2 regions of the Lysinibacillus sp. KU-BSD001 genome follow, and region 1 is predicted to be linked to the other one. Evidence: riboswitches for the same ligand, from Rfam matches in the RefSeq annotation. Region 1 holds a riboswitch; the other holds the start of a gene.
The links. A riboswitch is a leader RNA that binds a small molecule or an ion and turns the genes downstream of it on or off. The one in region 1 is predicted to bind cobalamin.
Positions count from the first base shown of each region.

Region 2: linked by a shared signal. The riboswitch ahead of AAGS61_RS09075 (FecCD family ABC transporter permease) and the one ahead of nikA (nickel ABC transporter substrate-binding protein) in region 1 are both predicted to bind cobalamin.

Region 1 covers NZ_JBDQZI010000009.1:117,355-134,065, reverse strand. Annotated here, with positions in the region: gene AAGS61_RS14000 (ABC transporter ATP-binding protein) at 1-637, opposite strand, end outside; gene AAGS61_RS13995 (ABC transporter permease) at 649-1,455, opposite strand; gene nikB (nickel ABC transporter permease) at 1,452-2,393, opposite strand; gene nikA (nickel ABC transporter substrate-binding protein) at 2,398-3,996, opposite strand; cobalamin riboswitch at 4,410-4,589, opposite strand; gene AAGS61_RS13980 (nitric oxide synthase oxygenase) at 4,711-5,781, opposite strand; gene AAGS61_RS13975 (MBL fold metallo-hydrolase) at 6,266-7,171, opposite strand; gene AAGS61_RS13970 (hypothetical protein) at 7,262-7,555, opposite strand; gene AAGS61_RS13965 (DHH family phosphoesterase) at 8,079-9,269, opposite strand; gene AAGS61_RS13960 (SDR family NAD(P)-dependent oxidoreductase) at 9,552-10,313, shown strand; gene AAGS61_RS13955 (OsmC family protein) at 10,434-10,820, opposite strand; gene AAGS61_RS13950 (ABC transporter ATP-binding protein) at 10,808-11,797, opposite strand; gene AAGS61_RS13945 (ABC transporter ATP-binding protein) at 11,797-12,783, opposite strand; gene AAGS61_RS13940 (ABC transporter permease) at 12,785-13,720, opposite strand; gene AAGS61_RS13935 (ABC transporter permease) at 13,734-14,684, opposite strand; gene AAGS61_RS13930 (ABC transporter substrate-binding protein) at 14,752-16,338, opposite strand.
Region 2 covers NZ_JBDQZI010000005.1:8,295-25,005, reverse strand. Annotated here, with positions in the region: gene AAGS61_RS09170 (EcsC family protein) at 1-67, opposite strand, end outside; gene AAGS61_RS09165 (DUF5412 family protein) at 178-531, opposite strand; gene AAGS61_RS09160 (redox protein) at 750-1,079, opposite strand; gene AAGS61_RS09155 (hypothetical protein) at 1,250-1,444, opposite strand; gene AAGS61_RS09150 (leucine-rich repeat domain-containing protein) at 1,706-2,671, shown strand; gene AAGS61_RS09145 (aminoglycoside phosphotransferase family protein) at 2,727-3,716, opposite strand; gene AAGS61_RS09140 (hypothetical protein) at 4,132-4,620, shown strand; gene AAGS61_RS09135 (hypothetical protein) at 4,768-5,772, shown strand; gene AAGS61_RS09130 (M23 family metallopeptidase) at 5,925-6,791, opposite strand; gene AAGS61_RS09125 (LysE family transporter) at 6,901-7,533, opposite strand; gene AAGS61_RS09120 (hypothetical protein) at 7,644-7,931, opposite strand; gene AAGS61_RS09115 (hypothetical protein) at 7,981-8,157, opposite strand; gene AAGS61_RS09110 (DUF3021 domain-containing protein) at 8,187-8,618, opposite strand; gene AAGS61_RS09105 (LytTR family DNA-binding domain-containing protein) at 8,624-9,067, opposite strand; gene AAGS61_RS09100 (50S ribosomal protein L25/general stress protein Ctc) at 9,486-10,073, shown strand; gene AAGS61_RS09095 (hypothetical protein) at 10,236-10,760, opposite strand; gene AAGS61_RS09090 (precorrin-3B methylase) at 10,865-11,551, opposite strand; gene AAGS61_RS09085 (ABC transporter substrate-binding protein) at 11,609-12,592, opposite strand; gene AAGS61_RS09080 (ABC transporter ATP-binding protein) at 12,649-13,422, opposite strand; gene AAGS61_RS09075 (FecCD family ABC transporter permease) at 13,423-14,421, opposite strand; cobalamin riboswitch at 14,635-14,818, opposite strand; gene AAGS61_RS09070 (MarR family winged helix-turn-helix transcriptional regulator) at 15,193-15,621, shown strand; gene AAGS61_RS09065 (rhodanese-like domain-containing protein) at 15,622-16,014, shown strand; gene AAGS61_RS09060 (LysE family translocator) at 16,265-16,711, opposite strand, start outside.

The sequences.
Region 1 (16,711 bases):
TGACACCTAAATCATGTGAGACAATGAGCATGGACATCTCTGTCGTAGCATGTAATTGTTTTAACTCTTTTAAAATTTCAAGCTGTGTCGTCGTATCAAGTGCTGTCGTCGGCTCATCCGCTAATAATAGAGACGGATTTAAACTCGCCGCAATCGCAATCATGACACGCTGCAGCATACCCCCGCTCAACTCATGTGGATATTTCTTTAATATATTTTCATCAAATAATTGAAACCTTTTCAGCTGCTCCTTTGCATGCGCAGTCGCCTGTTTTTTTGTTATTTTTCGATGTGCTTGAATTGTCTCTGTAAAATGTTCACCAATCGTAACAATGGGATTAAACATCGCCATCGGATTTTGCATAATGAGTGCCATTTCGTTCCCGCGTAGTTTCCGCATTTCTTTTTCAGACAGCTCAACTAAAGACATGCCATTAAAAGAAAGGTTGCCTGTTACTGTTCGTTTTTCGCGAAATAATTGCATAATCGTTGTACATAATACAGATTTTCCACTGCCACTTTCCCCGATAATACCGACTACCTTTCCTTTCGGTATAGAGAAGCTGATGTTGTGCAGCACATGCTTTTCGACATGACCATTTCGCAATGTAACATTTAAATTTTCAACGGCTAACATGTTCAGCCCTCCTATGTCGTTTTCGGATCGAGTACGTCTCGTAGTGCATCCCCAAAAGCATTAAAAATAAGGACCGTAATCGAAATCATTATCCCCGGAATGAGCATCAATTCGGGCTTTGTCAGTAAGTATGTCTTACTTTCGCTAATCATCATGCCCCATTCAGCAGTTGGTGCTGTCACACCTAGCCCTAAGAAGGACAATTCCGAGATCATTAAAATGGTTGAGCCTAATCCAATGAATTTCAGCAAGAGCATTTGTGGGAAGACGAACGGTAAAATATGTCGCACAACAATCTTCCATTTCGATACACCGCAAATACGGGCATACGTGACATAATCTGTTTCCTTTAAACTCACGACCATATTACGAATAATGCGCGCAAAGCCGACCCATGTGACCAGTACAATCGCAATGAGTAAATTTTTCATGCCAGCACCTAATGCCCCGACAATGACTAACGCAAAAATAAAATTCGGAATAGCCAGCAAAATATCACAAATCCGCATAAGAAGCATATCTAGCCAGCCCCCTATAAAGCCCGCCGTTAACCCAACGACCATACTAATCACAAGTGTTGCCACTAACACAACAAAAGCAATGGATAGGGAAACCCGAGCCCCCTCGATTAGCCGTGACAATACACAGCGCCCTAAATGATCGGTGCCTAATGGATACTGCGCTGAAAAGCCTTGCAACTTCATGGCTATATTCGGTGCATGTGGATCATTTGGCATTAACCACGGCGCAAAAATCGCTACTAAAAATAAAACGCCTACTAAAAAACTACTCATATAAAGTGCCCATTTTTTGTTCACGAAGCATCCTCCTTTATACGAATACGCGGATCAATCCACGCACACACCAAATCAGCCATAAAATTAATCACGATATAGAAGAAACCAATGATAAAAATAAATGCCTGTAAAACGTAATAATCACGCGCTATGATCGCTTCTACAATAAAACGACCCATACCTGGGATCGTAAAAACAATCTCGACAATTGCTGCTCCGCCTAGCAGTACACCGATCGTCATGGCGAGTGACGTAATTAATGGTGTGAGCGTCCCTTTAAAAATATGACGACGAATAATAATATGCTCTGGTACTCCACGCGCTCGCGCAAATGTCACAAATGGCTGATCCATTTGCTCAATCATGCTCGTCCGAATCATGCGTACATAATACGGGACAACCCCTAGCGCCAGCGTTAAAGCAGGTAAGATCATCGTATCTACTGTTCCCCAGCCCATTAACGGTAATAAATCGAGCTTTAATGCCACCGTATAAACTAACACAAAGGCTAACCAAAAGCTCGGCATCGAAGCAATCGAGAAAATCGTTAAGCGCGTCATGCGGTCAAACCAAGAATCGCGCTTGACAGCACTGATGATTCCAATTGGTACACATAGCAACAAAATAAAAAGAAAGGCAACAACCGCTAGCTGCATCGTCACACTAAAACGGCTAAATAGTTCTTCACTTACCGCATTATTCGTCATAAAGGATGTCCCAAAATTAAACTGAATAGCACCTGATAGCCATTGTACGTACTGCGTGAACATAGGCTGATTTAGCCCATGTTCCTCACGTACTTGTTCCATCGCCTCTTCGGTTACAGGCAATTGATTAGCTTGAAAATATGCCTCTATTGGATCAACGGGCATCACACGTACTAAGAAGAAGGCAATGATTGTGATCCCCCATAGCGCTAGCACCATGCTCAGTAGACGTTTCGTTAAAAATTGCCCCATCTCATCACTTCATTTCATACAAATTGATTGGTACTTCGTATTGTTGTGGGGAGAATGTAATCGTTTCGAATACATCGTTCGCCACTAAATAATTTTGACGATATGAAATGGGCATGAAAATCGCTTCACTTTGAATCGTTTGAATAATACTTTCGTACAGCGCGTGACGCTGTGCTTCATCGGTTGAACGAATCACACGTGTAATATCATCTGTTAACTTTTCATTTGACTCGATACCCGCTTTCGCATAAAAACCGATTTGTTTTTCACCTGTCATTGTACGCAGGTACATATGCGGATCATAAGGCGCTCCCCATGTATCATTGAACATGAGATTATATTCGCCTTCTTTTGAACGCATATAGACTGTTTGACTTTCTTCCCCCATTAAATTGACTTCCACACCAATCTCTTTCCATATACCTTGCAAATATTCAAAGATGGCCTTATGCACTTGCTCACTGCTGTTATAAGGAACGGTCAGTGTCAGCGTTTCACCATTCTTGACTCGTATACCTGTCTTTTCATCCATTACCCAGCCTGCTTCATCCAAAATAGCAGCCGCTTTTTGTACGTCATAAGCATATGATTCTACTTCAATATCACTATAAGGGAAGCCTGGTGCAAATAATGAACGTGCTTCTTGCTCTAAACCGTTTAATACGTGCTCCACAATCGTTTGTCGATCAATTGCATGCTGTAATGCAATACGCACGGCCTTGTCTTGTGTCACGCCGTATGTTGTATTGAAAGATAAAATACGTGTCGATAAAGGCTCTGACACTTTTGTGACGTACTGATTATTTTGCTGTAATGTTGCAAATTCAGCTGGTACAAGCTGCCCACTACCAAAAATTAAATCGATATCCCCTTTTTCTAAGGCCATCATACGTGCTTGCGAATCGGCAATCACTTTTACTACTACTTTTTCAATCGACGGCTTTTTGCCCCAATAGTTTTCATTACGTGTAAATTCTGCATAACGATCTTGCTCATACGCAGTTAAAATCCATGGACCTGTACCGATTGCTTTTTCAATCCCATCTGCCGTACTACCACTTTTCGGGAATCCCGCGTCCCCTAGCATACGAAGCGGACGAATAAGTGATAACTCTTGTAGGAATGGATAATACGCCTCTTTCAAATGAATTTTTACCGTTGTGTTATCCACTACTTCTACTTGGTCAATAACAGTCACTACCTCTAACCAGCTATGTGCTGCACTATTTGCGATAACGGTATCAAAATTACGTTTTACATTTTCACCTGTGAGCAATGAACCATCGGAATATTGCACACCTTCACGTAGCTTGAATGTATAGATCTTCCCATCTGGTGACATGTCCCATGATTCCGCTAATCCTGGTGAAATCGTACCATCGTTTTCATACACCACTAACGGATCATACAACATTGCTTGGGCAAACATTTCATTTGGCGAGTATAAATGTGGATTCACTTCCCCAATATCCTTTGGCCAAGACATCACTAGTGTATTACTCGATTCCTTTGCAGATGTAGCTGTTGTTTGCTCATCATTACCACATGCTGTTAACAGCATCAATATCATCACTGATATAAATAAAATATAAATACGCTTCACTGTTATTCCTCCTATTTTCTAGAAAATGATTCTTATTATCATCCTGATTGATAAGTCATTTCACCGTATAGTAAACATCGTGTTTATGTATCCTTGTCATTTCTTGACTGAAAATGAAGTGAGAAATAATATCATTTTTCATAAATACTATTCCTTATCAATTGCTAAAATCACTACATACTTTCTCAGCGATTTACCTTTATCCCCTCCTTGCTTAAATTATGAATCCACTAAAACAGTAATGATTACTATTATCAATTAAATTATACACTTTTCATTTAAAATAACAATCTTCTTTTTCATTAACAAAAAAGCGCATAAAAAAATACACTTCCTAAGAGAAAGTGCATGGGTGCATAAGTAAATAAGCAAATTGAACATTTGCTTTACTTCGCACCTATCCTCGTAGGTTGAATCGGGCTTAATTTTTGGCAGGTTTCCTGGCTTATCATCAATGCTCCTCACACCTTCCCGTTATAAACAGTGGCTTCTATGTGATTTGCTCCGAATTACAGTTGCGGGACAGCGACGGACTTTCACCGTACTTCCCTTTTAAGCTAATTTGCATTAGCACCAAAAATCATTCAGTTTTATCGTTATGGAACAGTTTAACAAGAACAGGGGGAAATTTCTAGTTTATTTTGTTTGAAATTTCAAACAAAAGTATAAAAATAAAACAAAATAGCCCAGACAAATTGGGCTATGAATAGTTCGCTAATATGGATTTTTTTGATAAAAATAATTTGGTTTATGAATAATATTAGGAATCGGCTGATGGAAAATATGTGTCGTAGCCGGTGATATAGGTGGGATTAACCACGTCCAGTTGCCAGTGACATCACGATTGGATTTTCCTTCCTGTTCTTGAAACAGCTTAAATTGCTGTGCTGCTGTATGATGGTCGACAATGCTGACACCTGCCTCCTTAAAGGAATGCAGTACCGCAATGTTCAATTCTACTAAAGCGCGGTCCTTCCATAATGAACTATTTGTCTCACGCTTCAGCCCTATTACATCTGCTACCTTTGGCAAACAATTATAACGATTCGTATCTGCCAAATTGCGTGCGCCAATCTCTGTACCCATATACCAACCATTAAACGGCGCGGCCTCAAAATCAATGCCACCACAATTAAAACGCATACTCGAAATAATCGGCACCGCATACCATTTTAATTGTAGCTCTTGAAAGGCAGGATACTCAGGATGTGTAATGTCTACTTCCAGTACATACGATTTTGGAATCTCAAACCACTTAGGCTGTTTACCATCTACCTGAATGACGAGTGGTAACACATCGAATGGTGTGCCCTCCCCCTGCCAACCAAGCTTCATACATTGTCTTGTGAAAGTAACCGAATCTGGATCACCAACAATGCCCTTCGTCGTTTCATACCCTGCGTAGCGGATAAGCTGGTGATTCCAAACGCGTACCCTCTTTGATGCAAACACTGTAATAGCAGGGCGGATTTTCCCTTCGTTTGTTGCATAATCAATATGTCTCAATAATGCGTGAAAAATATCTTCCTCATTTTGTAGACTGCGCTCATCAAATACATGCAGTGACTGCCAAAAAAGACGCCCGATACATTTATTACTATTTCGCCAAGCAACGCGCGCACCAAATTCTAATTCATCAAAAGTCGGTTCATAGCTACCGATTACTTGGATTTCGGCTACACGCTGCTGTAACCATACTTCGGTCATTTCTTTTTCTTGTTTATATTTATTTAAAAACTCGATTACTTCTTGTCGTTCACGTTCATTTTTTAATAATAAGTTCATCTGCTGACGCCTCCATTGCCTTCATTTTAGAAGAAGGCATATCCTGATGACAATGAATGTAGACAATCACAAAACATGTATTTTTCATATATGACTAATAATAGACAAAAACAAGCGGACAAGTTTTCTCACACTAAATCATCCTTTATCATTTATGATGAAGCAAACAAGGATGAGCCTCTTGATTGAAAAGATTGGACAGGCGAAACATTCATATCAAGTCCAACGAGTATTCATTGTATTAAGTTTATGAGTCACTATGTATGAAAACATCGTGCGTGTCCTTATGGAAAAAGACTATTCTCTTAATGAAAACAGATGACATCGATCTTTATTTAATCGCTAAAGTCTTAATTGGTACTACAGTAACAAATACCAAACTAGCCATGTTACAACTATTTAGCAGTATAACTTCTATAAAGCAATTTTAAATATGCAACATACATAGACATATTATTTTTCAAAAACCATGCAGCTATACCGCCTAGAAAACTAGTGTTTCTCCCAACTTTAAAATTTTTAAATTCTCCATATCAAGCCTCTTGTTATGCCACTTAGCTACTAAACGATCCAGTGCTTCTTTGGGCGTGTCATCTGCAAGACGAAAAGAATCGTAATGCATCGGAATAAAGAGATCCGCTTTTAAATCCTGGTATCCCTGTACCGCTTGTTCTGGTGTGAGATGTTGCGATTCCATAAACCATTCCGGTTCATAGGACCCAATTGGCATTAAGACGCAATCCACCTTAAATTGCCTTCCAATTTGTTTAAAACCATTATGATAGCCAGAATCACCAACAAAATAAATATTAGCTTTGTCCCCTTCAATCATCCACCCGCCCCACAAGGATTTATTTAAATCATTCAGGTTTCTTCGTGACCAATGAAGGGAGGGGATAAAAGAAATTTTTAATCCCTTGTGAAACATCGAATCCCACCAAGAGAATTCTTTCGTATTATTTAGCCCTTTTCTTAAAAAGGTGATTTTTAATCCTTTCGGAACTAAAAATAGTGGATTGCCCTTTAACTTAATTAAGGTACGAAAGTCAAGATGATCATAATGATTATGTGAAATTAGAACAATATCAATGTCCGGAATATGTTCAATCGGCACGCCGGGTTTAGTTAACCTTTTTTCAAACCCTAGTCTTGATGCCCACACAGGGTCGGACAGTATATTTAACCCCTTCATTTGAATTAAAAAGGTTGCATGACCAATCCAAGTCACAGCAGTTACCTGACGATTACTTCCAATAAATTCTGTGTCCACTTTTTCAATATGTGGGACCTGAAACGAAAGATCTTTCTTTTTCAGGAATCTTTCAACTCGCCATTTTAGTAAATCTTTAAATGAAACTTTCTCCACGGCATAAAATTCTTTTTCTTTCAACATTGGTTCCCCTTTCATACTTTATGGTAAGACAAATAAAAGGCTGTCAGGACAGCCTTTTATTCTCAGTTTGAATTATGATATTATAGTTTAAACAACTCTCGAATTAACATTTAATGTAATAAATAAAATAATATATACAATAATGAAAATGGGAGTTAAAAATGGCATTAAACTATTTCCAATTACTGTATTGGCTTCGTATCTCTCTAAAATTTGATCGCCGACATAAACTTCTACATTTGAATTCTTTATAATTCCATCTTTAATCTTATCCACAATTGCAAGGCTGTCATTATATACATTTTCATCCACTTTGATAACGGGTATATCTCCTGCATCATTGACAAAGCGATTAATTATAAGTGGGTTCACATCAGGCATTTAAACTAGATTTCACGAAAAAACATTTACCATTTCAGGTTTGTAATTCCATAAAATAGACCCATTATATTATCGTTGGGTAATTTCATCTTTAACGACAAAAAAATATACTAATATAGCAGTACAACAGCATCTAAAATAATACTTCTACACAATAAACACTAACAAAAATTACATAAAAAGTAAATTTATAAAGCTGATTATTTATTCAAAAATGCAATAACATTGGTGGATTGAAACGTACTTCAAACAAGTGAAAGGCTACCTCGACTTTCAAGTTACTTAAGCTCACCGTGAACGCGCATTCATCGCTATTAATTATTTGTGTAATGCCCCTACTTATTTTATTGACGTATTACACCGGGTTGCTTTTTTAACTGTCTTTCATTATATGAGCATCAACCAATTCATAAAAAAGAACGTATCAAATGCAAAATCCCACTGAAAGGCTTATTGTCTTTTCAGTAGGACTCTCTTCATCAACTTAAAATAACAAATCAGGAACTTTCAAAGCATGTTTTACTCATTCTCCATCCCAACTACTTTTCACTTCACTCATCAAAAATTCTACAAACTCATCATCTCTTACTAACCATGCTTTTTCGTATCTTTTTAAATGCTGTTCTGCTTCATCAAAGCCGGTGAAGGCTTGTTCCATTTTTGTTTTATTTTTTTCGATAGCCCAGTTGCTTTCATCGATTGGATAAAGTAAAAAAATATCCTCGTTTCGATTTTTATATAATGAACCGAACGAAGCGTATTTTAAGTTATAGCGATTTCGCTTCGCATCTTCTGGAATCGCTTCTAGATGAAATATGCCTGTGACAAATTGCTGATACGCTTCATCATTAAGTGTACAGCCTGCTGCTTTTTGATGTCCCCCACCGCCGTATTTACCGGCGATTTCCGATACATCTACATGATCATGCATCGTACGGAAGGCGATGCGTTTACTCCCTATATTGACGATTGCAATATAATCTAGATGGGCATGCTCTTTGCTTAGTTCATTTCCTAGCTCTGAATGATACGATTCCGCATACACAATTCCAGCAAAGTACCCATCTACCTCACTCTGTACAATTTCTCTCTTTTTGCGACGGATATAGCGCTCTATCCGATCTTCTTCCATATTCAATAATTTCTTTTCAAATTCATCAAAATCAAAGTGTTCCTTTGTTCGCAACCGTTCAATCATCGTTTCCTCAAATTCATCAATCGATACTAAAAAGAATAATGAATTAAGCAGATGTGCTTGATGGTTGTCGTTTTTCTCCCATTCCCACGTATCATATTGTCTTACTAACTCTACAAATTCTGTTATTACGTCTGTTGCTTCTAAATGTTGATGCTTGACCAGATAGTCATAAAATAAGGAAGTCGCTGATGTTAATTGCCCTTCATTATCTTCTACTATGACATATCCCCAGCCGTATTCATTCAAGTGCAAAGCAGTCTTATGATGATCAAGCAATTGAATATTCCCTTTTTCCCCATACGCTTCACTTAATCGTTTCTCATTTTCTTCATTTGGCGATAAATCCGTAATAAATAAAAACGTATGCGGATGTTCTTTTTCTAAGTAAAATTCAATTTCTCGGTCAAGTGATGAGATCGAATTGTAGCGTACCTTTACTTGCTTCCCAAAAGCAAGCTTCGCTAAAATACCACAGCTCACCCCGTCTAAATCGTTATGGGATAATAATTTATACATAAGCTTCACCTCCACACGTAGTATGGTTGAAAAGCGTAGAATCATTATTCATTTTTACAAATCGAACAAGCGCTATAGAAAGCTAGGACGTTCTATAGACATTATTTATTTAGTATAAAAATAGTGTAGCTGCTTATAATTGAGGACATTTAAAATGGCTATGTCTGCTTGCTTCCCTTCCTCAAATACACCCTTTGTTTAACGTATGGAGCAGGTTTTTGAATTATATAATCCAGCCATTTATACTTTAATGTAATACAGTTTATGGAAGGGGATATGGATATGGGACGTTTAGACAATCAAGTGGCGATTGTTACAGGTGGGGCAAATGGTATTGGAAAAGCAATTGCTACACGTTATGCACAAGAAGGAGCAAAGATTGCCATTGCAGATTTTAATGAAGAAGCATTACATAATGCGGTAGAAAATTTTAAACAGGAAGGCTATGAGGCATTTGGTGTCCGTGTGAATGTAGCCGTGGAAGAAGATGTCCAGCGTATGGTGGATGACACAATCGCTCATTTTGGCCGTGTGGATATTTTAGTCAACTGCGCTGGGGTACTCGATCATATACAAGCGGCTCATAATGTAGAAGATGCTGTTTGGAACCGTGTCATGGACATTAATGTTGGTGGCGTGATGCGCGGTATGCGTAAAGTATTACCGTTATTTACAGCGCAAGGTCGCGGCGTGATTGTTAACTTAGCATCGATTGCAGGTTTAACAGGCGGTCGCGGCGGTCTAACGTATACAGCAGCAAAACACGCCGTAGCCGGTATGACAAAAAATGTGGCTTCTCACTATGGTGCACAAGGCGTACGCTGTAACGCCATCGGACCAGCTCAAGTGGAAACTGGTTTAACACAATCCATGGAAGGCTATGATATGTTCGGGCTGCAGCAATCTACGCGGGGTGTTCAATTAATGAATCGTGCTGCTCAACCAGAAGAAATTGCGAATATCGCGTTATTTTTAGCAAGCGATGAATCTTCTTATATTAATGGTGTTGTACTCGCCGCTGATGCGGGTTGGAGCGCTTATTAACGTAAATCCGGAAAAAGTGTATGCTTTTTCCGGATTTTTTTAGGGGTACCTGGTACTTCCCTGGTACTTCCCTAGTACTTCCCTGGCACCCCCCTGGTACAAAGATGGCACCAACTACTATTATTTCTCTACTACCGCCACATTCACTTCGCCGACAAGGGTGTTACTAATTGTACAGCCGCGTTCAATTACTTTTAACAGCTTCTTTTTATAGGCTTCTTCCAATGATGAAGGGAATACAACATCCACATGAAAATCCGTAAAGCGGTTTTCGACACCTGCTTGTTTGGATGCACGTACATCAATCTCTACTTCATTTAAATTCGCTTTTATACCGTCTCGCTCTAATACTTTTTCAAGTGTAATCGAAAGGCAAAGTGCAACAGCCCCTTCCAGTAATTCTTTTGGGGATAATCCTTGCTGATCCGGTGCTTTACTACCGTTTAGTTGCACACCACTTGCGTTGGCAATTTCATTTGTTCCTTCGTTCCATATTAATTTGACCATTGTTTTTCCTCCTCTGCATAATGGCAGGCTACTTTATGTTGTGGGCGAATTTCACGTAATGCGGGCACTTCCTGACGGCATCGCTCTGTCGCAAACGGACAACGTGTGTGAAACACGCAGCCGGACGGCGGGTTTAACGGAGATGGAATTTCTCCCTTCAACACAATACGCTCCTGTTTTTTTCCGGTTGGGACGGCGGAGAACAACGCCTTTGTATAAGGATGAAGTGTTTCAGTAAATAAATCATCTGTACAAGCTTCCTCTACGATTGTCCCTAAATACATAATGCCGATCCGATGTGAAATATAGCGCACAACACTAATATCATGTGTAATAAACAACATCGTTAATTGCATGTCTCGTTGTAATGCTTTTAAAATATTTAAAATTTGTGATTGAATCGATACATCCAGAGCAGATACGGGCTCATCACAAATCATTACTTTCGGATTCATAATGAGGGCACGTGCAATGCTTAAGCGTTGACGTTGCCCACCAGAAAATTCATGTGGATAGCGATAATAATGCTCCTTTTGCAATCCGACAATGTCTAAAATGCGAAACACTTTCTCTACTCGTTCTTCCTTATCTCCTAGCCCGTGAATAATCAGTGGCTCCTCTAATATTTGACCAATGCGCTTTCTTGGATTGAGTGAAGAAAATGGGTCTTGAAATACTAATTGCAACTCTTTTCGGAACTTACGCATTTCACTTTTTGAAAGCTTTACTAAGTCTTTTCCTTCATACAATACTTCCCCTGCTGTTGCCGAGGTTAAGCCTAAAATGGTGCGCCCCGTTGTGCTTTTACCTGACCCAGATTCACCTACTAACCCATATGTTTCGCCTTCATAAAGCGTAAGTGAAACGTCTTTGACCGCATGAACCGTTTGTTTCACACCACCTAATTTACCGAACGGACCGTACACAGGGAACTGCTTTTGTAATGACTTTACTTCGATTAATGGCTTTTTTGTCATTATGCCCAGCCTCCTTTTTCGGTATCGTATAACCAGCATTGAACACGTTGTTGATCAGCCATTTCAATGACTGGCGGTGCACTTTCACGACATAAATCCGTTGCAAACGGACAACGTGTTGAGAAGCTACAGCCTTTTGGTACGTTTGTCAGTGGCGGCACTGTTCCTTCAATGACCTGAAGCGGTGCATGACGATCCCCATCTAATTCAGGCTTTGATTTTAATAATCCTTGTGTATAAGGATGTAACGGATTAGCAAATAGCTGCTCTGTTGTCGCTTCCTCAATAATTTGTCCTAAATACATGACCTTTACGCTTTGGCAAATTTCGGCGACGACACCTAAATCATGTGTAATGAATAGCACGCCCATCCCTAATTCTTTATTTAACTCCACGATTAAATCTAAAATCTGGGCTTGGATCGTGACATCTAATGCCGTTGTTGGTTCATCTGCAATTAACAACTTTGGACGACAGGCAAGCGCCATCGCAATCATCACACGCTGCTGCATACCGCCTGATAATTCATGCGGGTATTCATCAATACGGCGCTCTGGTGACGGGATGCCTGTTAAACGCAGTAAATCAATCGCTTTTTCTCGTGCTTCTTTTTTAGATAATTGTTGGTGGAGGCGTAATACTTCTACAATTTGATTGCCGATGGAATAAACGGGATTCAATGATGTTAACGGGTCTTGGAAAATGATTGAAATATCATTCCCACGAATAGAACGTAGCTTTTTTAACGGCATCGACAATAGATCTTCTCCTTCAAAATAAACCGCGCCATCGTACTCTACCGGATCTGTGTGCTCTAATAAGCGAATGAGCGACTGCGACATGACACTTTTTCCGCAGCCAGATTCGCCGACAATCCCGATAATTTCTCCCTTTTCCACTGTAAAATTCACACCACGTACAGCTGTCACAAGGCCACGGTCAGTATGAAAATGCGTTTGTAAATTTTCAACCTTTAATAACGTCATATTATTGGCCTCCCTTGACTGCTTGACGACGCTTACGTTTACGTGATGGAATGTTTTTCGTCCGAGGATCTAAGAAATCACGTAGTCCATCCCCTAATAAATTGAGCGATAATACAGCTAATACAATAAATACGCCTGGTACAATGACCATCCACCATGCTTTAAAGATCACAAGCTTACCTGCTTGTAAAATGTTACCCCAGCTCGGCTCCGGTGCTGGAATCCCTGCGCCTAAAAAGCTTAAAGCGGCTTCCGAAATAATTGCTTCGGCAAATACAAATGTCGCTTGCACAAGCAGTGGCGATAGTGTATTCGGCATAATATGTAGCCAAATAATGCGCGTGTTACTTGCCCCTTGTGCATGCATCGCTTCAATATACGTTTGCTCTTTTATCACGAGTGCCGATGAACGGACAACCCTTGCGATATTTGGCGTAAATACAACGACTAAGGCAATCACGACATTAATCGCGGATGCGCCTAATGCAGCCATTAACGTAATCGCAAGTAAAATACCAGGAATGGCGATAAGCCCGTCACAAATACGCATTAATACGTGGTCAAGCCACTTATAATAACTCGCATATAAGCCGATAATTAGACCAAATAAGGATGATAAAAAAGCGACAATTAAACCAACCAGTAATGATACACGTGCACCATACACGATTCGTGTAAATAAATCGCGCCCAAATTCATCCGTACCGAACCAATTGGCCGCGCTTGGCTCTAATAATCGACTCGTTACTTTCATTTCATATGGATCTGCCGTTGTAAAATAAGGGCCAATCAGTGCAAGCAATAAGAGAACGATAAAAATAAACCCGCCTACAAGCAACCCTTTATTGCTCGTGAATTTCTTCCAATTCAAGGCACGTTGTTCTTTTTTAAACGCTTTGGATAGCTCCACCATTTGTTGTTTTGAATACGTAGTCATCTTTCTCACCTCATCACTTGCGATCTAAGCGTACACGCGGATCTACAACACCATAGAGTAAATCAATTAATAGGTTAATAAATACATAGAGGATTGTCACCATTAACACAACCCCTTGAATCACGGTATAATCGCGGCGTGTAATCGAATTAATAATTAATTGCCCCAGTCCTGGAATGTTAAAAATCGTTTCGACAACGACCGCACCGGTTACAAGTGTCCCAAATGTTTGCCCGATAACTGTTAAAATGGGTAAAAAAGCATTGCGGAAAGCATGCTTCAGTAATACATTCCATTCTTTTAATCCTTTTGCACGTGCTGTTTTAATATAATTTAAGTTTAATACATCGAGCATCGATGAACGTGTCATCCGTGTAATCAAGGCTGCTTGAATCGTTCCAAGTGAAATGGCTGGTAGCACTAAATACTTTAAATGCTCGATAAGCCCTTCTGATAAAGGTTCATACCCCGCAATCGGCAACCATTGTAATTTCACACCAACGACTAACATTAATAATAAGCCTAATAAAAAGCTCGGCACAGCCATCCCCAGTAGCGAGACACTCATTAATGTCGTATCGGTGAATGACCCTCGTTTATACGCAGCAATTACCCCAAACGGAATCGCTAATACGAGCGCAATCACTTGGGCAAAAATCGCCAATGATAAGGTGGGCCCGATATGCTCTTGAATCGCCTCTGTTACAGGCTGCTTCATAAAAATAGAACTACCTAAATCACCTTGAAAGACACCACCGACCCATGAGATATACTGCTCATGTAACGGACGATTATAGCCTAGCTCTTCATTTAACTGTTCGATTTGTGCAGGTGTCGCTTCCATGCCTAAAATCGTGGCAGCTGGATCCCCTGGTGTAATATGAATAATGATAAAAATCACGACCGATACAACAAATAAAACAGGAATGGTAGAAAGTAGTCGTTTTACTATATACGCTAACATTGAATCTCCTCACATTTAAAAAGGTAGAAAAGGAGAGCTAATAATCGCTCCCCTCATCATTCATTTATTATTCTGGTACTTTCGCGTTCCATACAACTGGTGCTTCAAATAGCTCGAACCCTTCAATATCCTTATTGACTGCTACGACACCGTTATAGTGACCTAACACTGTTGATGTTGCGTTTTCATACATATATTGTTGTACTTTTTCCCATTCTGCACGTGCTTCTTCCGGTGTTGCTGCACTGCGAATAGCGGCTAAACCGTTCGCTATATTGTCATCTTTTAAACCAGCCCAATCAGGTGTTACCGCTAATAATTGTGGTGGTGTAATTTGATATCCTGTACTTGCTAAAAACATATCCCACTTGCTTGTATCGCCTTTTGTTTCAAGGAATGTTGGGAAGTCGTAGTTATCCACACGCACATTCATACCAAGTTGGCGTAATTGCTCTTGAATGACTAATGTACCTGTATACATTTCGTTGTAATCTTTCGTTGTTAATAGCACGATTTCTTCGCCGTTATAACCAGCCTCTTCAAGTAATTTCTTCGCTTTTTCAGCATTCGCTTGATTGTAATATTCTGCACCAGCCTCTGTTGTCCATTGTGTTTGACCCTCACTTAAGTAGCTTGGTGATAATGAATATAACTCTGGCTTCGCAAAAGCAGCTAACATAATTTCTTCATTATTTAATGCCGCTAAAATAGCTTCACGCACCTTTTTATCAGCTAGTACGCCTTCTGTTGTATTAAAGAATGCTGTTAACGTACCACCTGGGAACGTCTGTAATTCCACGTTCGGATCGACATCTAATTGGTCATAGTTTTCAATTGGAATACTATCTGCCACGTCGTATTGACCTGTTTGCACACCTGCAATACGTGTCGCATGGTCCGTGACGAAATGATATGTCAGTTTTTCTGTTGGTGCCGAAATTTTACCTGTAAAACCACTTGGCTCACCCGCATTGTCAACCGCTACATAGTCTTCGAATTTTGCTAATTGAATGTATTGATCTTGCTTCCATTCTACAAATTTGTATGGCCCTGTACCGATATATTCAGAGAAGCCTTCTGCTGTTGCCGTATCCACGATTTCTTTTGGCATAATCGATGGGAATTGTGCTTGAGAAGCCATTAAAACCAATACATCAGATGTCGCCTGTTGCACATCGAGTTGGACTGTATATGGGTCTACTTCCGAGAAGTTTGCTCCTTGTAATAATGATTTCGCACGAGATGATGTCACTAACCAACGATTCATCGAAGCGACCACATCTTCTGCCACCATTTCCTCACCGTTATGGAATTTTACCCCTTCACGTAGCTTAATTGTGTATGTTTTACCATCTTCACTTACTTCATACGATGCCGCTAATACAGGTACTGGATTATAGTTTGCATCTAATTGGAATAATTGTTGATAAATATTTCCTGCGATATCCAGTGCTACCGCTGATACAGTTTGTGCTGTATCTAATGTTGGTGGTTGTGCTGTAATCGCAATATTTAATTCATCTTTATAAACAATATCTTCTTGTGATTGCTCTGTGTCATTTGTCTTTTCTGTTGTGGATTCGCCACCACATGCCGCTAAGCTAAGTGCTAAAAGAGCCGCTGCTAAAGGCGCTTGCCATTTTCGTAATTTCATATAATAAATCCCCCTCTTTAATCCCTACAACTTTAATACGTTTTAATGAAATTAGTTTACTCATTTATTCCAACCAAGTCAATAAGAATTATTCTGAAAATGAAGAATTCGTCACAGTATGTGGAATACGCTAATTTCCGTTCCGACTAACTCGCCTTCACTTCAATCAACTAGCCAGTTCCTTTTAGTAATCTCCTATTTAAAAAATCACGCTTATTATGTACTAAATTATTGATATTATCCACATATCGGATTTAAAGGGGTTCTTAAAATGGTTTTTAATTACATATACCGTTTCTTTACGTACAATTGAACTAAGGATATTTCAATATTTAACCAATTAACAAACATTCTAGTTCAGGAGGAAGTCACT
Region 2 (16,711 bases), on a different contig from region 1:
CTTTTTGATCTTTTTCCCATTCTTCAATCATTTGTAAATGCACTGTTAATTGCTCTTTTGTCTCCATGCTTGTCTCCTTATGATTTCGACTCTTTTTTCTATTACGTATAACTGAACCAAAAGTTTCAAACACACAGTAAAATACGTGCATGTTCTCTAAAGTAGAAATGCCATTATTTATAAGTCTGAGCGAAAATCATAGCGTTCTTTCGGTACGTTCAGAACGGTTCCGTTAATTTTTACAATATTCTCTTCTAACCATTCGATTTTTACCGATTCTCCTTTTGCCCAATAGATTTTCTTTGAGCGTCTAATGGCATCGTTGAATTGTAATTCGCCTAGTAGCATAATGGGTGTTGTCGCATGGCCATTCGAGCGATAAAGAGTTACCGTGTATATCCCATTAGGTGACGTGGACGTTTCAATAAGTTCATCTTTAAAGCGACTCCAATCAAAAAACACATAATAAATAAAACCTCCGAGTAAAAGTGCAAAAATCATTCTCCACAATAAAAACAAACGCTTCAGCATGACCACCCCTTTCATACGATAAACGTTTTACAAATCATGTAAGTTCCATTTGTATGCAAATGAAAGGGGGTATCCGGAAAGTAAAAAATTTCCAGACACCCCTTTACTTCTTAATAATTATCCATTAAGAAATATTGCTCCTGCAGTGGTCACATCAAAATGCCACCATCCTCGTCGAAAGGTTCCGTCTCAAAATGTCTTTTCAGACGGCCCCTTTCTTAAAAAATCCAATCGAAAACTATTCCTAGCCCTTTAAATGCAAAGTATGCTAAAAGAATGGATAACGCGATGATCCCAAAGCACGATAAAAACCCTGAAAACATAAACGCCTTCACATTTGGTCCTTTTCGCTTGCCCCACTCTTCCTTATTTTCACTTGTAACGGTATTTAATTGTCCGCAATGTGGACACGGCTGAAAAAATGTTCGGCTTTCCTTCTTTTTGCCGTTGATGATGGCAATTTGCGATGAAAATTGCGCCTCATTAAAATCAATTTCAACTTGATGCCCACATGATTCACATGCTATTTCGATCTTTTTTGCTTCCACTTTATACACTGCCTCCATCTAACCTATACTTCCATTTTAGCGTAAAGCAGTAGTATATGTACACTCCCATCCAAATGCCATAAGTAAACAATCTTTCTTTCATCAGTTGTTTACTAAATGTATTCATTCATACTTCATAGTATAGTGGAAAATGTATCGTAGCGGAGGATTTATTGGATGGTAAAAAACAGTCGCTTTGTGGGCATATTATTGTTGTGTTTTGCTGTTGGTGTATTTGTTGGACGTTTTAGTGCATCGAATGAACCGTAGCCTCGTCCCATACAAGAAACATTTACTCCTGACAGCTTAGACAACGATGTCCAACAACGTTTAAGCGAAACATTAAACTTATCGTTTCGCATCATTAGCGACCCACCTGTTCAAATTGATGCAGAAAATCACTTTTTTCTTTAAGGATTACAGGGAAAACGGATATGAACATCCTTTTAGCCATACTTTTGACTACGATCATGTTGAATATCGAGGACATCAATTGGAAGAACATACAGTGTTAGTCTTTTTAGGTGTATACAATGCTTCTTATGTTTTTGAATTTGTAGAAGATAAATCTCAATATGGCCACTATTTTTTTAAATCACTCGTCACAAATTAAGGGGGAAATGCCAATGAAAAAATTCGGATTTCTGGTGCTCGCTTTATTACCACTAGTTGGCTGTGAAGAACAAGCTGTAAATGACACCCCTAACTTAACAGCTCCCGTTAGTACAACGACTCCACTAACGCTGGACATTTCTGAAAAATTAAAACAAACGATTTGTGAACAAATGGGACTTCGTATCGAAGAACTTTCAGATGATGATTTCGAACGAATGACTGAATTTACGATTCATGAGGATGATCCAACATTACATGTCGCCTTACAAGCAATGACCAATTTAAAAAGCCTTGTTATCTCTATCCCAATAAAAAGTCTATCAAGCATTCATTCATTAACGACACTGCAACACTTAACGATTACAGATACCCCACTGTATCATTTGGATTTTTCATCCTTGACACACTTAAAAGGACTAACATTAATCAATAATAATTTAGAAAAAATCAACCATCTAAGTGCTTTAAAAAATGTAGAATCACTTGCCATTATCGATAATGACGTGCAAGACTTAACACCGTTACAACAACTTTCTTCCTTAAAACATTTAGACCTTACAAACAATGCCGTTACTTCGATTGAACCTATCCAACACCTTGAAAATTTAAGCATTTTCATTGCAGCGAACAACTCGATCCAAAATATCCATACAACATCATTCGAAAATTTAGGCAAATTAACGAATCTATCTTTAAGTGGAAATCCAATTGATTCCATTGATTTTGTACAAAACTTGCCGCATCTTGAAGTACTACAGATTGCCCATACAAATGTATCCGATTTATCACCTGTAGCGCATTTAACCCGACTGATGAACTTAGATATTCGAGAAACAAACGTCACTTCTATCCAACCACTTGTCGCATTAAAACAGTTGAAATTTCTCTATCTCTCGAAGGAACAGGTGACAGATTGGACACTACTCGAAAATAGACACGGCCTCATTATTTCAGAGTCCATTATGCAAGCACAATAACCTACCGATAAGGCTGTCTCAAAAGTGAGCGATTCACTCACTTTTGGGCGGCTTATTAAATAAGTGGCTGCAAAAAGGCTCTAAATCGTGCTCTTTTTGTACAATCAACTATGTTTAATTTCAGAAATTTTAGTACTGTATCTTCCGATTTAATATTTTGTTGATATCGTAAATCCTTTATCCATTCCCAAATATCGCCGAGTCTTCTTTTCAGAAAATAAAACTCAAAGGCATCTAAATCCAGCGACTGATAAGGCATATATTTTTTATATTCCATAATGAACTGCCTTGCATAAGGTGGTGTAATATGCAAAATTAAATCTTGTTCCTTTGGCGCAATCGTCACACATTCCCAATCAATCAACATCAAATTTCTTCCTTGGATAATATTCCAATTGTGTGGATCAGCGTGACAAAGGACAAATGGTAATGACTTTTGTTTTAGCTTATTAGATAAGTACTTCATTCTATTAATACTACTCATCAACTCTTGCTTGAAAGGTCTCACTACTCGTAATACATTATCATGTATGGACGTCAAATCATGTTTGATAAACGAGGAGAAGGCGTCACAAAAATCCGTATTAAAATTTTCTTGTGTTTGGGGCTGGATTAAATTAGGTGGCACATGAGCCGTACTACTATGAAGCGTTCCGAGTATTTTTGCTAACTCATTCACTTGATATAAATTCAACACATTCCCACCAATTGTATAACCTTCTACAAACTCTGACAGTAAATATACATACTCTCTATCTTCACAGTAATGTTGCTTCGTTTTTGTAAGTAGCGACTGTGCGAGATGATGCTTTAATACGGTATGATGTTGCAGCCAATCGACTAACGGTATATACCGATCGATTGCATCAATCCACAGCTTAGCTGCAGCTCTTCTTTTATCATACACCTTTAAGAAATACTTTTGACGATAGTCTGTAATTAAGTAAGCTAACGCAGACCAGCCACCCGGCAGCTGCTCAATATGCCTTGCATGTATGTTGTAATGTTCTTTTAGCATCCCTTTAATCCGAAATTTTCTATCCATCTTATTCCCCCTCTCCTCCGAAATTCCTTCCTTTATATCTTATTCGCAGGAGCAACTCTACGATTGGGGGATGTTCATTTAATCATTTTCAGTTTATGTTACTTCTGAAAAAAGCAACCCGATACACTCGGATTGCTTCCTAATGTGCCTCTTTCTCCTTAAGACGAACGAATGACGAAAACGAGTAAATAAAAAATGCTTTTCCCACTATTTTAGTTCATTATTGAAAATTAAGGATGATATGAAATAAGATGCTTATTGATGAAAGTAACGCTTATAGGCCTGAGAGCCCCTGAAACTAGCTCACCCAATATTTTAATAAAAAATAAAACCCTCCAACACAATAACATACATATTATTCCTTAAATAGGAACATAAAAACAATCACCTCGTCTTATATCAGAGGGGTGATTAGATGAAAAAATGGTTGATTATGATAGGCTGCATTGTTTTGACCAGTGGATTTTATATTTGGTTTACAACATCGACAAACAATCCATTCAACATCGTTTATTTTTATAAAGAAAAATGGGGTATTCATCTCCCTCAGCCAGATGAGTTGCAGGAAATTGTCGCGTCTCCTTCTAGTTTTAACGGAGATGGTGAATGGTTTTACATTTTACAATACAAAGAAACAAAACTGAATGTTGAAGACACAGGTATGGTAGCTCTTACTGCGGAAAATGTAGAAGAAGCGAGTAAAAAAATTGCTCATTTCGTAACAACCACTACTTCAATGGTATCTACGAGTGAAGAAGTAAAAAATGCTTTTAAAGCTCACCCTATTGAAGTGAAAATTGGCGACTACTACTTCTACAAAGAAAAAAATGATGGTTACGACTATTTTATCGCACTATTGAAAAAAGATGAGCAACAAATTTATCTATTAGAGTGGCATCAATAATTAAAACGATTGATGCCATTTGTATTTATTTCTAAATTTACAAAATCTCCTCACACTTGTTCTCGTTCACTTAATAAAACACATGAAAATATAGCGTAAAGTATGATATGGTATAGTCTCTATAAAACTAATAATGAGGGGAAAACTATGCTAGATGTAAGTGAAAGTAAATTAACACAATATAGTGTACATTTTGTAAGTGATGCGCTTGTTTTGGGGGAAGAGGCATTTTCTCAACCAGAGGTCATGCTAGAAGCAGCCTTTACACAACTAGCGTTCAATAAAATGGATTGGGAGCAACAATACGAATTTTTTCATGAAACAAACCTTGGATTAAATGAAGTGTATACGTATGTCAAATCGATATTCGATTCTCCGACTAGTTTCCTTGAACAATCGCAACACATCGCTACCCATTTGCATAGTGCGTCTCAACACCCAAATATTAAAGACGGCGAATTGTTTGTAGGGTTGTTCGAACATTGTTTTTGGCATACGGATGTAAAAAAAGTGCTAGCGATTGTAAAAGTGGATGAAAAAGAAATATTCCTTGATGTGAAAAACGAGCAAAACAAAATGACCGTCAATGGCATTGATGGCATCAACGTGAAGAAAATCAATAATATCGCCATCATTGTCGATATGGGGGCAGATGAGCCACCTGCTGTCTTTATTAAAACGAAAAAGAAAGAAGACGTCGTGTACTGGCAAGAGCGCTTTTTAAAAATTAGAGCAGCGGACGAACATTATTATAAAACGAATTTAGCCTTAACAGAGTGTAAAAAATATATTTTAAAAGAAGATAGCTTTTCAAATACCGAGAAACTCGGTCTTTTAAACAAAACACTCGATTATTTTAGAAACGAGGAAGAATTCGAAGTAAGTGACTATATCGATACCGTTTTCGAACAGACAGATTCCGTACAAAAAGATATTATCGTCAATATGGTCAAGCCCTATGAAACAATCATTTCTGAAAGCGCACTGGAAAAGGTCGAAAAAACGTACAAACGTAAAATTAAACTCGATTCCAATATTGAAATTCAAGTGAATGTACGTAATATCGAGCAAGTGAGTGAACTTATTGAAGTCGGCTATGACGAAGCGACTAATCGAAAGTTTTATAAAATTTATTTTCAAGAGGAAGTATGATGCATTTCCTCTATAACTAAAAACAGCAGTTTCCGTATACTTGGAAACTGCTATTTCTCGTTGTACAAACTTTAAGGACTTCTATTAAAAAAATTGCGCAATAATACGAGGGGGAAGAAGAAAAAGATTACTTATCATCAATACCTTGGTATTCAAACGACATCCCCTTGAATCGGTTCTTTTCCATCTTTAAAACGTATACGAATAGATTTTGCTTTTGTGAAATCAGCACAATCCATTATGTGAAAATGCAAATGGGTTTCTGATGAATTTCCTGAATTGCCACATCTCCCTATACATTGCCCTTCCTTCACCATGTCTCCCTCGTTCACTACAATAGAGGATTGTTTCAAATGGGCAAGCAAACTATATTCTTGATGCTTATGTTCAATGATGACATAATTCCCCGCAGGATTACTAGAATCCATTTCACCTGGCACATTGTCTTTTAGGCCGTCCAAAACTTTCACGACTTTTCCATCTGCTGGAGCAAATATTGGCTGATTAAAAGCATAGAAATTTTCATTTCGCAACGGTGTATCTTTATAAGAGACACCATTTTGAACTTGGACTAAATCATACGCATAGCGTTGGTTCTCATAAGCATAGTGATAGTTGATAAATTCGTTTGTTCCACCCCAAACAACAAACCACTCCCCTTTTACTGGCATACAATAGCTATTTTGCGTGTATAGCTTATCACTGCTTGGATACGTGACATAAGGCTTCACAGAAAGACTATGAATAATCCACTGTTCATCAAAGAAGACATCTATTGCCTTTACTTTTTGATCATCTAACCAAACGTAATGTATCAAGCTTTCTATAGATATACGATAAGCTAACTGATAACTAGCTACCCCTTGATTAAATGAAGCCGCCAGCTCTACAAATTGTTCAAGTGATACTAATTCTCGAAACGGCGTAATCGCTTGGTCATAAATCATTTCATAATCACCTTGATAGAAATGTGTACCAAATTGTTCCGGATCAATCGGTTGATGATATGTATTTCTCATGATTACCTCCTGCATCATTCATAGACTCTCTATACTATACGGAAAAATTACCCAAATGTTTCAAAAATAAAAAAGCTAAAGGATTACAAAAAATCCTCTAGCTTCAAAATCAAATATACGCTTGAATAGCTAAGTAAAATTCATACAGGAAGTAGCAGCCAAATCCGAATAATAACATTCCTCCTATAATTGAGGTCCATTTAATCATTTGACGATTCATGACTTTCCTCGTAATCGAAACAATCATTAATAACCCTACATCATGTAACAAAATGCCCGTTAAAATCCCTATCGCTGCAATGATAAAACCGACCGATTCATTCGTCACATAGGAATCTGCTAACACCGCACCAAATACGGATATCCAAAACACTAAATTCCCTGGCGATACGGCTACAAATAAACCATTTCGATACGTTTTCGAAAGTGATTTATTCACCTTTTCACCCGCTAATGTAATATCTTGATCGGCATTTTTAATAGAGTCATAGGCTAACATAAATAAAAAACCGGCTCCAATAATCCACAATGGGAGCTGAACATAAGGCAAGGATAAAATTTTTGCTAGTCCAAAATAGAGCGCCAATATGAGTAACACATCAATCGTCATACCGCCCAAACCTACAGCCCAGCCGTGAAAAAATCCGTTTTTTAAACCTTGTTTCGTCATTTCAACCGTGATTGCTCCAACGGGTAAAGCAATCGATAAACCAACTAAAACAAACTTCAAATACACATCCAAAAGTCATAACTTCTTTCAAACACTATTTGTATATTAATTCTCCGTTTGAAATAATTATACATAACTTTCGTGTGTAATCAACATAAATAAAAACGGTTCTAATTTTATCCTTAAACATCCACATAAAATTTAGGGATGTAAAAAATCCCATACTGCTTAACTAAAAAGGTTTCTAAGTGTGATTGAGTACCTGTTTCAAATGGTGGTATCGTTAGCTCATACAGTTGTGCATTATCACCAATATCATTCCAGCTATCAATTTTTTTAAACTCTGTTTCAAACGCTATAATCGGATGCCCAAGTAAAAATAAATGCGTTCGTAATGCAATTGTAGGTGACGTAAACAAACATAAAACAATCACTACTAGTGCTATGAAAACAAGCCATCTCTTTTTCAATGTACTCCCCCATTTCAAAATACTTTATGGTGAAATTGCTTTTTGAATATTAATCGTTACAATCATTTTTTGACTCACTGATTTCGTTAATTTTCTTCGTTATAATCAATATAATTAAAAATGCACCACTACCCATCGCCGCATTCTCAATATGTTGGTCAAGGACGTAGTATTGAATAACAAAGAACAGTAAACACAAAATAAATACATGTATTGTATACTTCATCAAATCCCACCCTGCTTATTTCACTCAATCTATTCCTCACTGCTTGAAAATGCACTGATTTTTTTATTCATTTTTCGCACTTCATGTCGGTTGTATAAATAGAATAAAAACCAAAAGAATGTGAATATCAAAATATTACCGATGATGATGCCTATTAGAGAAGGGATCGATGATACTGGAATCCACTTCAAAGAAAAGGCAACGATAAAAAACGTACTTAATCCTACACTAAAATGGATGAAAGTTTGTTGTAAAAATGTTAAACGTTCGATACTGTAAACAATCGATGTTGTCGCACAACTAATACCTACCAGAATAGAACCAAATACATGGCCCAGAAAGTTTTCAGCTAATACTTGTAAAAAGGTCTCGCCTCCGATTACATAGCCAATAACATTCATACACACGAAAGCTGTACAACCCCAACTAATACCAAACAATAAATATTTCATCATATGCATGGACGTTAAACCCCCAATCGCTCTTTAAATTTCTTCCGGTAATTTCTTGTAATGACTTCTTTTATCCCCATCACCAGCTCCACTTCCATTGTGCCGTTAAACGCTGCTTCAATATGTTTAATTTTTCGGATATTAATAATGGCTGATTTTGAAATGCGAATAAAATCTTTCCCTAATTGCGCTTCCAGTTCATATAAAGGTTTATTGACGATGTACCGTGTTTTAGCTACATCATACAGCACCAGTTCCCTACCTTCCGTACAAATAACAACAATCGTTTCAGGGTCCATCATATACGTTTTATTGTCATGCTGGGCCGTCAATATATACGTGTCATTTTCACTTTGCAACAGCGAAATGGCTGCTTGAATATTCGGTGTTAACTTGGCAGTATGAATTTCTACATACGGTTCTTCACACTTCGCATCAATTTTCAACTCCACCCGCATTCACCGTTCCCCCCTTATACTAAAAATTATAGCATACAAATTTTTCTAAAAAATGCATCTTAGCCCGCTATGTGGTAACTTACACCGCGATCTAGACATAATACCGTTAGCTTATAAATTCCCCTCCATAACAAAACAAAGACGCTTAAAAAACATCGCTCGTGGATATCCCCATTTACAGAAAGTTTACATTAAATTTGCTTTATACTAAAAATTAACTATAATGGTAGATGTAGTGTCTTTAATGCTTGCAGAAAATAAAAACTATCACTTCTTTTTCCAGTAAGATTTCACTGGCGTTGTTTTCTTTTTATTTGAGGTACGGGTTTAGTGTGTAAACGATGAGTTGCATTCTTGAATCGATTGATTGTTCTAACACAATCAGCCGAAAAATAACATTGGAAGGAATTGAGGAAGTATGAGTATTGTTTTACAAGCGACAAAGCGTGAGGCAGGATCTCGTTCAATTTTACGCGAGATTCGAGAAAATGGCGGTGTACCCGCAGTTGTCTACGGCTACCAAACAGATACGACACCGATCTTTGTCGATGCAAAGAAGGTTTCGAAAATGATTGTAGCAAATGGCTTAAATAATATTTTTAAGCTAGCAGTAGATGAGCAAAGTGTTAATGCTGTTATTAGTGAAGTACAGCGTTGCGCATTAAAGAATACTATTACCCACGTTGATTTCCAAGCGATTAATATGTCAGAGGAATTGGAAGTAGACGTACCAATTGTATTAACAGGCGAATCCATTGGGGTTAAAGAAGGTGGCATTTTAATGCAACCAAACTTAAACATCAGAGTGAAGGTAAAGCCTGCGGAAATTCCTGAATCGATTGAAATCGATATCTCTCACCTAGCTATTGGTAGTTCCATAGCAGTTGTCGATATTCGAGAGCAGGTTGGCTTTGATATTGTGACAGAAGATGGTTATACACTCGCTACAGTGATGGCTCCAACAGTAGCAGAAGCTGCGGTTGAAGAAGAAGCCGGGCAAGTATAAAAGAATAAATACGTGTAAGGGTGTTGACTTTTGTCGCACCCTTTTTTTGCTTCCGTCATTATATTGATATAGCGGAATTGACATCATATTTACGTGGTTTCCGATGTATTTTACGCGGGTTTCCAATAGTTTTACGCGCTTTTACGGTTTCCACCTAAACTATTATTTCCTCTCCGGCAATACAACATAAGAAATACTAATCGCGCCATCAATTAGCACAACGAGTCCCCAAACCTTCAGCATTTGCTGTAATGTTGTCGTATCGCCTGCTTGCCCGATATACTGAATCATCGCCCATAACAACACGCCTCCGACGGCATATGCCACAATGTGCCGCATCCATAGCTTTACCTCATGAACGCCTTTTGCTCTACCAACGAGCCGTTCTTTCGTATTCGGCTGCTTTACTATCCAAATGCGGAACTTTTCATCTGCCCAATCAATGAATGTTTTCCCATATGCAACGGAAACACCGATATAAATGGCCGCAATGCCATGCACAGCGGTAGCAGCTTGCCCGTTTTTTAAATCGATTGCTGTTAACATGAATAAAGCGAAATCAATGATAGGCGTTAGTAAAAAGAAGATAATACTTAATCGTTCTTTCTTTAGTATGTACCGCGCTATAAGCCCTGCTATAATGGCAATCCAAAATGCAATTTCAGCAAGAATAATCCAGGTAACCACGCTCGCTCTCCCCTTCTCTTTTTCCATGCCCATTATACAAAAAGCAATATTTACCTATACGGATGAGATCACTAAAAGTTTCAATAGCGAAAACGATCGCATAATTAATCCATGTGGCTTACACGTAGATTTGCCCAAAAAGCTTCTGCTTTTGTACGCTTAAAAAAACGATGAAATGGCTCATTCTCCCGAGCAAATTCATTATATATGTGAAGCATTTCTTGTAGGAAGGCTTCAATATTTTCTACCGATACATTTTTCGCAAATAATTTCCCAGCTTGTGCATGCCTGCCCATGGGAATCGCTCCAACATACACGTCAAAGCTATCCTGCTGGTACACAAGTCCAATATCATCGTACATTGCGTTATAGCATGCAGAGGCGCAGCCATTTACATTCAGTCGAAGTCGATTCCGTACAGCTTGCCCAACGAATGTTTTATACAGGGCTTCTGTTATCGCTGCGGCTTCCATTTTTTCACCATCACAAAAGTCACATGCCTTCATGTCTACAACCGCGCCTTGTTGCGCAATATATAACCCTACATCCTCTAGCTGCTGACAGATTTCTAATCGTTTTTCTGTAGGGACAGATATAAGTAAATAATACGAAGCAGAATATTTAATCGCTCCATCTTCTCCTACGATTTCCGCTATTTTTTGCAATTGTGCAGGTGTGTAATGTTTATTAATCACCCCTGGACTAATCGCTAAGCGTGTATATGAACTTTCCTTATTTAATGTCGCAAATGTATGCTCTGGCACATTTTTAGTAAATGCATTGCGCCCCATAGTACGTCCCCCTCTAGATGAAAATAAGCTAGCAAAACGCTAGCTTATCTCTACTTATTAAAAGCTTTCTGGGTAGAAGCCTTCTGCTAAAATTTTAATCGCTTCGGCTGCACGTACACCTTCTGATGCAGCTGATAATGGTAAAATGACAAAGCGTTCATTTAACACCGCATCCATTTCTTTTAATGCTGGGTCATTTTTTAAAAACGCTATTTTTTCTTCCGCTGTTGTAGAACCATAATCAATGACGACAATTACTTGTGGGTCACGTTCAACAGCATCTTCCTTTGATACCGTTGTCCAACCAGACTCGACATCACCAAAAACATTTTGTCCTCCTGCAATTGTCACTAGCTCATTCATAAAGTTTTGAGCTGCTGTAAACACGTCTTGCTCTCCACTATCATACACAAGTACACGTAATGGCTCCGCTTGCTCAGGCAATTTTGCACGAACTGCCTCTACATCACTTGCCATTTGTTCAATTAATGCTTCCCCGCGATCTTCTACACGGAAGATTTTTGCGATATTACGAATATCGGTGAAAATGTCCTCTAATGTTGGATTATTTATACTTGAAGATGTATGTAAATACGTGTGAATGCCTAACGCCTTTAGTTCCTCTACTGTTCCAATGCCTTTTTCACTAAAGCCACTTTTCCAGCCTGCATATAAAAAATCTGCCTCTGCATCAATCACTTGCTCTTTCGTTGGATATTGCTCTGCTAATACAGGCACTTTCGCATACGCCTCTTGCAGTGGTTCGTAAATTTCATCATCTAAATAAGCCGTACCAACCATCGAATCCTCTAAGCCTAACGCTAGCATAATTTCTGTCACGTGTTGGTTTAAGGAAATCGCTTTTGTCGGTGCTTCCTCATACACTTGTGTTGTGTCATTATTTTCAATTGTTACGGCAGTTTCTTCCGCTTGTGCAGGTTCTACTTTTTCTTGCTTGCCTTCTTCATTGCTACAAGCACCTAAAACGCTCAGTGCCATAACCGTGATAAACACAAGCCACATGTTCTTCAATTTTTTCATGTCAATCTCCCTTTATTTTTAATTTATATAGAAAGAAGTGTATGCTTCCTCACGATCTATAACATGGATTCAGGTATATAAAATAATTGCGGCTTCTTCGTAATCGGGTGAATACCGATTTCCGCATGTACGCCAAAAACATCGCGTAAAAGCGCTGGTGTCAGCACCTCTAACGGCGTACCATAAGCAACAACTTCCCCTTTTTTCATCACATAAATTTTGTCGCAATACGTAGCGGCAATATTTAAATCATGGAGTGCCACCATAATCGTAATAGGTAAACTCCGAATTAAATCCATTAATTGCAGCTGATGCTGAATATCTAAATGATTCGTTGGCTCATCTAGCACCATCACTTGCGCTTGCTGTGCCAATGCTCTTGCCACAATGACGCGCTTCTTTTCCCCACCTGACAATGAGCTGAAATGGCGCTCACTCAGATGGGCGATCCCTGTTTGCTCCATCGATTGCTCTACAATTTGTCGGTCCTCTACGGTATCTCGTTCAATCAATCGTTTATGCGGTGTACGCCCCATCGCGACTAAATCTCTCACCGTAAATTCAAACAATACAGGTGTTTCTTGTCCGACGACCGCTAACTGTTTCGCGACAGCTTTTGCTGGTTTCGTTAGCATGTCCTCGCCAAAAAGAAAAACTTGCCCTTCATTTGGCTGTAGCATCCGATACATATTTTTTAATAATGTCGATTTGCCACTACCATTAGGGCCGATCAACCCTACCAATTCACGCTCTTTCACATGGACAGACACATTCTGGAGAATTGTTGCTTGTCCGATGGCATAAGAAAGATTTTGTGCCACATATACCATTTATTCACCCTCCCCAAATGAGTAGGTTTGTTTGCGCAGCATCCAAATGAAAAATGGACAACCGCATAATGCCGTAATAATCCCAATCGGCATTTCCTCAGGCGCAATAATAATCCGTGCTAATGCATCTGCCCAAACGAGGAAAATGGCGCCGAGTAAAGCGCTAATGGGTAAAACAAATTTATAATTGGAACCAACGAGCATGCGGACAACATGCGGGATAATTAAGCCAATAAATCCGATGGCACCACTGACAGCAACAAGCACCCCTGTTAAAAGTGAGACCAATAAAATGAGTAATAAACGAAACTTCTCTAGGTTCACACCTAACGTGAGTGCCGATTCTTCTCCAAGTAATAGTAAGTTCAAATGACGCGCATGAATGCGTAATACTACATACACAACGACAAATACAATAATCGGCAGCATTAAGTTACTCCACTTCGCACCTGCTAAACTGCCCATCATCCAGTGCATTACCGCTTTGATCCCGCCCTCTTCCTTAGACATGAGGAGCATAAAGTTGGTCATGGCAGATAGCACAAGTGACACGGCAATCCCGGCTAATAACAAACGAATGACAGACACCCGTCCCCCGACTCTTGATAATAAAAAGACAATGACAACCGCAACCGTTGCCCCGATAAAGGCCGCAAATGATAGCGCATACATCCCTAAAAAGGAAAAGGCCCCAAGTAAAATTACCGCTGTAGCACCAACAGAAGCACCAGATGAAATCCCTAAAATATACGGATCCGCTATCGAGTTCCGCACAAGTGCTTGAATCGCTGCACCTGAAATCGCAAGTCCTGCCCCGACGACCATCGCTAATAGCACGCGGGGTGTCCGAATTTGCCAAATAATAATTTCTTGTGATCGGCTCCAGTCCGCTTCAATCCCCAATACATTCCACGGCACATGCGATAAAATAACCCGCCAAACGGTCCCAGGTGTAATAGAAACAGAACCAATGATAACGGCTATTGTTGTGGAAATCATCAAAACAATGAGCAAAATTGCCACAAGAAAACCAAAATGAATCTTTCCTTTTTTCTGCACACTAAGCTCCTTTCAAAGGTTTTATTTCTCTCTTTGTTCCCGCAGCTTATAAAGACAAATAAAAAAATCTCCTTGAATCCAAGGAGATTGTCATAGCGAAATAAAGGGTATATTTGCCCTACTCACTACAACCATCCTCGTGGTTCTATGTAAATGCTCTACTATTTATTGGCAGGTCTCCTGGCTCATCATCAACGCGCCTCACAGCCTTCCCAGTTTCCCAGTGGCATTTGTGAGTTACTCCGATTTACAGTTGCGGGACAGCGTCGGATTTGCACCGACTTCCCTTTTAAGCAAATAACAAAATAGTATTTGCACCAATAATATGATATTTTTTTGTAATTCTTACAGTAACAGAATCTATCATAATTCACAATAGTTTTAATAAATTCTGAATATTACGTGTATATAAATAGTATTTTTTTATCTTAAATAACCACCAGATAAAGCAAGTGAATTTTTACATAAATGTCCACAACTAAAATCGTTATACAATACTTCAGTTCTACTTAAAGCCCTTCTGCTGAAGCACACTCAATTTTAGCTAAACTTATTCTTCAATATTAAAAATGTCATTCTTTTCTTCATTTATATGAATATTAGTTGTAATTCTAGCTTAATAGAATTGAAGCTACCTTCGATTTGCCTTTCGAAAATTAATCAGTTATACTGATTATCATAAATAATGATTAAATGAAGAGGTGACTATAATTGAGTAGAATTTTTAAATCTTATGGATTTATTACGGGAAAAGTGGAGCAACTGTTTGAAATGGAGTTTTCTCAAAAGTTAACACCTTATGATATTAACGTGAAACAATATGGTGTTCTTATTAAAATCGATGAAAAACCAAATTCCTCCCAGAAGGAAATCGCAGACGAACTAAAAATTGATCGAACAACAATGGTTAGTTTTATTGACCATTTGGAAGCACTGAAATATTTAACGAGAACTAAAAACCCGCAAGATAGAAGATCCTATTGCTTAACCATTACAGATAAAGGAAAACAGATTTTAGAAGACTGTTGGAGTACGTTAGAGCAATCTGAAAAGAAAATACTCTCCCCTTTAAGTGACCAAGAAGCCCGTTTATTAAAAGATCTTTTAATAAAAATTTTTAAAAATCAGGAGGAATCATAAATGAATCAAATTGAATTTTTTAAAAATCGTATCGAGTCTACTTTTAGCCCAATGGATTATATGCAAGCGAGTAAACAAAATCCAGATGAGTATGTATTGCTAGATGTTCGGAATGGTCCGCCTCATCTAAAAAAAGAAAAAATCAACGGGGCTGTAGAAATACCCCAAGTTGAGTTAGAGAATCACCTTTCAGAAATTCCAAAAGAAAAAATTATCGTTTTATATTGCTGGGATGTATGGTGCAATACAGCTGCAAAAGCTGCCCTTATTCTTTTAGAAAATGGATATAAAGTGAAAGAGTTGAGTGGTGGTATAGCTGCATGGAAGACTATGAATTTCCCGACTACACTTTTAACGTCTCCAAATCTACCTACTGAACAATGTGAGTGTTAAGCAAAAATATAGCCAGGTTAGATAACACCGTTCTATTTTAGGACGGTGTTATAATTCCTATAAGGTAAGGAAGCGGCTTTTTTCTTTAGCTTATTCAATTAATACACTCGGTTACTTTAAATTGTATACATTCACAAACTTAAATTCTGAAACATGTTTAGTTAATTAAGCTGAATTTTTATCCTTCTTTTCAAGGGACCTATTTCTCCGTAGATAATCTCATCGTCAATTCTTACATCCACTTTGAACTTTAAAACACCGTTATCCAAATAGTAACCGCAAAAATAATTAAAATGATACCTAGAACACGGTCAAACCAATGCATGTACTGTTGATAGACTTTTCTAAAAAAACTATTTGAAATAAGTATAGCTAATAAAATAAACCAAAGCCCCACTGCCACAATGATTTCTCCACCATATATCCACCCCATCCACTTTGAAGTGTTTGGTCCAATAAATTGTGAAAAAATACTTAGGAAGAATAGTGCTGATTTAGGATTCAATACATTACATAAAAAACCTTCACGAAAGCATCGTATAACAGATTGTTTCAATAAACGGTCTATGCTCTTACCATTTGAATTCTCTAAGCGAGCTTGTGATCGGATTCCTTGCCAGCCTAACCAAAGTAAATAAGTAGCACCAGTAAGTTTAATAACATTAAAAACAACCGGTATTTTTTCCAATATAATGGT